DNA from 2 places in the Pseudomonas sp. GW821-FHT02C04 genome. Region 2 is predicted to be linked to the other one. Evidence: predicted binding sites of a transcription regulator. Region 2 holds the regulator's gene; the other holds the start of a gene.
The links. The regulator FliA, encoded in region 2, starts transcription of late flagellar genes. The targets are predictions, from matches to a motif close to CTAAAGTTTNNNNNNNNNNNGCCGNTAA.

Region 1 (3,205 bases), on a different contig from region 2:
GCTTTCTCTCACGAGAAGCGCGGCTTTTTTACGTCTGCAGAAATTACAGCTGAAAGCGTCGCACCATGCCCTGCAATGCATTGGCGAGTTTCGACAACTCATGGCTGGAAGCGCTGGTCTGATCGGCGCCGGCCGCCGAACGCACCGACAAGTCACGGATGTTCACCAGGTTGCGATCCACTTCCCGCGCGACTTGCGCCTGCTCTTCGGCGGCGCTGGCGATCACCAGATTGCGTTCGTGGATCTCATGCACCGATGCGGTGATGGTTTGCAGCGCCTCACCGGCCCGCTCGGCCAGCACCAACGTGGTGGACGCACGTGAGGCGCTGGCCTGCATCGACTCCAGCGCCAGGCTTGAACCGTTGCGCATGCCTTGCACCATCTGCTCGATTTCCTGGGTCGATTGTTGCGTGCGATAGGCCAGCGCGCGGACCTCGTCAGCAACCACCGCGAACCCGCGTCCGCTCTCCCCGGCCCGCGCTGCTTCGATGGCGGCGTTGAGCGCCAGCAGGTTGGTCTGCTCGGCGATCGCCCGAATCACATCCAACACCTTGCCGATGTCTTGCGACTGATTGGCCAGTGATTGCACCAGCTCGCCGGTATGTTGCACCTCACTGGCCAGTGCATTGATGGCGCTGGCGGTTTCACTGACGCGCTCTTGCCCCAGATGCGCCGATTCACTGGACTGGCGCGTCGCATCAGAAGTCGACACCGCATTGCGTGCGACCTCTTCGACCGCGGTGGTCATCTCGTTGACGGCGGTGGCGGCCTGTTCAATTTCGTTGTTCTGTTGTTGCAGGCCTTGGGTGCTGTCGAGCGTAACGGCGTTGAGCTCGTCGGCGGCGGTCGCCAGTTGCGTGGCAGAACCGTTGATGCCTTGCAGGGTTTCGCGCAGGTTCTGTTGCATGGTCGCCAGCGCCTTGAGCAAGCGGCTGACCTCATCATTGCCATCGGTCTCGATCGGCCGCGTCAGATCGCCTCTGGCGACGTTTTCTGCAGCATCAACTGCCGCGCTCAAGGGGCGAACGATGCTGCGCGTCAGGAGCATCGCCAGGGCCACGGTCGCCAATGCTGCCAGCGCGATGAACAGGCTGACGATGGTGCGTGAGGTTTCGTAGTGCGCGGCGGAGTTGCGGCTTTCGGCGGCGACCTGTTTGGCGAACAGATCCGCCAGGTCATTGAGTTGTTTGCCGGAGCCATCGACCACGGTTTTCATGTCGACCAATAGCAGCTTGGTCAGCTCGTCACGCTTGCCTTGCTCGGCCAGTGCGAACGATTGAGCGATGCCGGCACGGTAGGCCGCGAAAGTTTTCTTGAACTGATCGTACAACTGCTGCCCTTCCGGGGTGGTGACCAGTCGGTCGTACGCGGCGATTTTCTCGCTCAGCTCCTTGTCGCGGGTGTCCATCTGGCTGCGGTAGGTGGCGACGTTGCTCGGATCCTGATCCAGCGCCATGCGCAGGGAGATGGTGCGGATGCGCAGCATGATCTCGCGGATCTCGTCACCACCGCGGATGCTCGGCAGCCACTGATTCTCCACCGCGACCTCGCTCTCGCGGATGCTCGACATCTGCCCAAGGGCAAACACGCCGAGCAACGCCACCAGTACAGCGATCAGGGCAAAGCCCAGGGCGGCACGGGGAGCAATATTCAACTGACGAAGCAACATGACGAACGCCCTTTTTCTTGTATTGGCCGGATTCAAGGGGCGATCGACGGCAGCCCCCTCTCGTTAGCGGGCTATCGGCTAGTTGTACGATGACTTGAATGAAACATTTCTGGAGGGCAAAAAAAATCCCCGTATCTTTCGATACGAGGATTTTTAATATGGTCGGGGTAAGGGGATTCGAACTCCTGACATCCTGCTCCCAAAGCAGGCGCGCTACCGGACTGCGCTATACCCCGGTAAAAAAAAGGCGACCTTTCAAAGATCGCCTTCTTCGATCAGCGCTTTTGGCCTCTGATCTTAAGATTCGATCCCAGCGTTAACTGGTTTCAAAAATGGTGGGTCGTGTGGGATTCGAACCTACGACCAATTGGTTAAAAGCCAACTGCTCTACCAACTGAGCTAACGACCCAAAAATGGTCGGGGTAAGGGGATTCGAACTCCTGACATCCTGCTCCCAAAGCAGGCGCGCTACCGGACTGCGCTATACCCCGGCTTGAAATTGGCTCCGTGACCAGGACTCGAACCTGGGACCCAATGATTAACAGTCATTTGCTCTACCGACTGAGCTATCACGGAACTACATATTTCAATTTACTACGGTGAAACTTGCAGCTTCTCGACACCGTTTTCGCATCGCTGCGTTCGCGTGTCTGAGGCGCGCTATTCTACAACCTAGAACACCTCTGTCAACCCCCTAAATTGCTTTCAAGTTAATGATTTGCAACTTATTTCAGATTTCTGCCCAGTGAGCTGAAACCGTGTTGGTGACTGACTGCGGGGCGCACTTTACAAGCCTTTTCCTTTGAGTTCAACAGCCTAACGAAAAAAAAGGCCTCGCAGTGCGAGGCCTTCCTTACTTCACCACCTTCAGGTGTCAGTTGAACGTGATCTCGTCGTTCTCTACGACACCGGTCGCGGTCTCTCCCGGCAGGAAGCGTCCCGACAGGATCAACTGCGCCAGCGGGTTCTCGATCCAGCGCTGGATCGCCCGTTTCAGCGGCCGCGCGCCATAGACCGGGTCGTAGCCGACGGCAATCAGCTTGTCCATCGCCTCCGGGCTCAGTTCCAGCTTCAGCTCGCGCTCGGCCAGACGACTGCGCAGACGACCCAGCTGGATCTCGGTAATGCCCGCGATCTGATCCCGCGCCAATGGCTCGAAGATCACCACTTCGTCGACCCGGTTGATGAACTCAGGACGGAAGTGGGTGGAAATCGCATCCATCACCGCTGCACGTTGCGCCTCACGGTCACCGACCAGTTCCTGAATCTGCATCGAACCCAGGTTGGAGGTCATGACGATCACGGTATTGCGGAAATCCACCGTACGGCCGTGGCTGTCGGTCAGACGACCATCCTCCAGCACTTGCAGCAGGATGTTGAACACATCCGGGTGCGCCTTCTCGACTTCGTCCAGCAAGATCACCGAGTAAGGCTTGCGCCGTACCGCTTCGGTCAGGTAACCGCCCTCTTCATAACCCACGTAGCCTGGTGGCGCACCGATCAGCCGCGCCACGGAATGTTTCTCCATGAACTCGG
Region 2 (3,205 bases):
CTGACCAGCGATATCGAAGAACCTCGTCAGGCCTGGCGCATGTTGCTGGCGCACCTGGCGCGGATGATCGCCACGCCGGAAGTCGAGCCGCTGGAAGAGGGCGGGATCATTGCCATGGTCGGCCCGGCCGGCATGGGCAAGACCACCACCCTGGCCAAACTGGCCGCCCGTTACGTGCTCAAGTACGGCGCGCAGAACATTGCGCTGGTGAGCATGGACAGCTTCCGCATCGGTGCTCAGGAACAGTTGAAAACCCTGGGCCGGATCCTCAATGTATCGGTGACCCACGTCGATCCGGGCCAGTCCCTGGTGCAGGCGCTGGATCCACTGCTGCGCAAACGCGTGGTGCTGATCGATACCGCCGGCCTGCAGGCCAGCGATCCGGCACTGCGCATGCAGCTGGAAAGTCTGGCCAGTCGTGGCATTCGGTCGAAAAATTATCTGGTACTGGCAACCACCAGCCAGAAACAGGTTCTAACCGCCGCTTATCACAGTTACAAGCGTTGCGGGCTCGCCGGGTGCATCCTGACTAAACTGGATGAGACGGCCAGCCTTGGCGAAGTGCTGAGCCTGGCGATCAGTCATGAACTGCCGGTCGCCTACCTGACCGACGGCCCACGGATTCCGGATGATCTGCATCTGCCGCGCCGTCATCAATTGGTCAGCCGCGCCGTCAGCGTGCAAATGCAGGAAGAACCCAGCGAAGAAGCCATGGCTGACATGTTCGCTGATATCTACCACAGTCCCACCAAGCAGGTTGGCTGAGGTAATGAACAGTTTTTGTACCTACATCGATGGTCTGCCATGCATTGTTCCGGTTGTGAACGCGCAGCCAGTAATGTGGCCTCCGTCTATGCAAGACAAGGTAAAGAAATAACATGGGCAGCATGCATCCCGTACAGGTGATCGCGGTGACCGGCGGCAAAGGTGGCGTCGGCAAGACTAACGTGTCAGTGAACTTGTCCCTGGCGCTGGCAGAGCTTGGCCGTCGGGTCATGCTGCTGGACGCCGACCTGGGTCTGGCGAACGTCGACGTTCTGCTGGGCCTCACGCCCAAACGTACCCTGGCCGATGTGATCGAGGGCCGCTGCGAGCTGCGCGACGTGCTGTTGCAAGGCCCCGGCGGGATCCGCATCGTGCCGGCCGCTTCCGGCACCCAGAGCATGGTTCACCTGAGCCCGGCCCAGCATGCCGGTCTGATTCAGGCGTTCAGCGACATCGGCGACAATCTCGACGTACTGGTGATCGACACCGCTGCGGGTATTGGTGACTCGGTAGTCAGTTTCGTTCGCGCGGCGCAAGAAGTGTTGCTGGTGGTCTGTGACGAGCCGACCTCGATCACCGACGCCTACGCGCTGATCAAACTGCTGAACCGCGATTACGGCATGAACCGCTTCCGCGTCCTGGCCAACATGGCCCAGAGCCCGCAGGAAGGTCGCAATCTGTTCGCCAAGTTGACCAAGGTCACGGATCGCTTCCTCGACGTCGCCCTACAATACGTCGGCGCGGTGCCTTACGACGAAAGCGTGCGCAAGGCGGTGCAGAAGCAGCGTGCGGTCTATGAAGCCTTCCCGCGTTCCAAGTGCGCACTGGCGTTCAAGGCGATCGCACAGAAGGTCGACACCTGGCCGCTGCCCGCCAACCCGCGCGGCCACCTCGAATTTTTCGTCGAGCGCCTCGTGCAGCAAACGGCAGGACCTGTGCTATGACCGCCAGCGGTATGAATTTCTACAAGAAGTCGGCACGTGACGCGCAGTACGAGCTGATCGAGCGTTACGCGCCACTGGTCAAACGCATTGCTTACCACTTGCTGGCGCGATTGCCGGCCAGTGTGCAGGTCGAAGACCTGATCCAGGCCGGGATGATCGGCCTGCTCGAAGTCTCGACCAAATACGACGCCAGCAAAGGCGCCAGTTTCGAAACGTACGCGGGCATCCGGATCCGCGGCGCCATGCTCGATGAAGTACGCAAGGGGGACTGGGCACCGCGCTCGGTTCACCGCAACACCCGTATGGTCAGCGACGCGATTCGCTCGATTGAAGCTAAAACCGGCCGTGACGCTAAAGATCACGAGGTTGCGGCCGAACTCCAATTGAGTCTCGACGATTACTACGGGATTTTGAACGACACCCTGGGCAGCCGACTGTTCAGTTTCGACGACCTGTTGCAGGACGGCGAACACGAAGGGCTGCACGAGGATGGCGCAAGTGCTCATCTTGAGCCGTCGCGCGATCTGGAAGATGAGCGCTTCCAGGCTGCGTTGGCGGACGCGATTGCCAATTTGCCGGAGCGTGAGCGACTGGTGTTGGCGCTGTACTACGACGAAGAGCTGAACCTCAAGGAAATCGGTGAAGTCCTTGGCGTCAGTGAATCGCGGGTCAGCCAGTTACACAGCCAGTGCGCGGCCCGTTTGCGGGGGCGTTTGGGGGAGTGGCGAGCGCGCTGAGGGCAGTGTGGGGACGCTGCGAACGAGGCTGGTGCGGTGGTGAACGGCACCGGTCTTGCTCTGTTGTGCTCCAGACAGTCATCGAGTGCTTTGCCGGATTGATTGAAATGGCGCGTCCAGGTGCTGGGCGCGTTTAAGACTGCTTGGAGGTCGAATTGAACAAAGACATGAAAATCCTCATCGTTGATGACTTCTCAACGATGCGGCGGATCATCAAGAACCTGTTGCGTGATCTCGGGTTCACCAACACCGTTGAAGCCGACGATGGCACCACTGCCATTCCGGTGCTCAACAGCGGCAGCATCGACTTTCTGGTGACCGACTGGAACATGCCTGGCATGACCGGTATCGACCTGCTGCGTCACGTGCGCGCCGATGAAAAACTCAAGCACCTGCCAGTGCTGATGGTGACTGCTGAAGCCAAGCGCGAGCAGATCATCGAAGCGGCCCAGGCCGGCGTTAACGGCTACGTGGTCAAACCTTTCACGGCTCAGGCGCTGAAAGAAAAAATCGAGAAGATTTTCGAACGCATCGGCTGATGACGCGCGGGGGAGCTATGGAGCATAACGAATCTTCACAGGGCGACTTCGAGTCGACTCTGAAAAAACACGCGGTCGAACTGGTCGAAAGCCTTGAAAAGGGCAGGTTCGGCGACGCCGTGCAACTGATCCATGAGCTCAATCAGACCCGTGACCGTGGCCTGTACCAGGAAGTGGGCAAGCTCACACGCGAACTGCACAGTGCAATCGTCAACTTCCA

Region 1: the regulator FliA is predicted to act here: its motif matches at 1,741-1,768, upstream of AC07VV_RS24180 (methyl-accepting chemotaxis protein).

The regions. Positions count from the first base shown of each region.
Region 1 is NZ_JBWKVT010000007.1:273,712-276,916, reverse strand. Features, by position in the region: gene AC07VV_RS24180 (methyl-accepting chemotaxis protein) at 44-1,669, opposite strand; tRNA gene AC07VV_RS24175 (tRNA-Pro) at 1,829-1,905, opposite strand; tRNA gene AC07VV_RS24170 (tRNA-Lys) at 2,003-2,078, opposite strand; tRNA gene AC07VV_RS24165 (tRNA-Pro) at 2,084-2,160, opposite strand; tRNA gene AC07VV_RS24160 (tRNA-Asn) at 2,170-2,245, opposite strand; gene clpB (ATP-dependent chaperone ClpB) at 2,544-3,205, opposite strand, start outside.
Region 2 is NZ_JBWKVT010000003.1:124,255-127,459, reverse strand. Features, by position in the region: gene flhF (flagellar biosynthesis GTPase FlhF) at 1-765, shown strand, start outside; gene fleN (flagellar synthesis regulator FleN) at 879-1,709, shown strand; gene fliA (RNA polymerase sigma factor FliA) at 1,706-2,446, shown strand; gene AC07VV_RS12500 (chemotaxis response regulator CheY) at 2,614-2,985, shown strand; gene AC07VV_RS12495 (protein phosphatase CheZ) at 3,003-3,205, shown strand, end outside.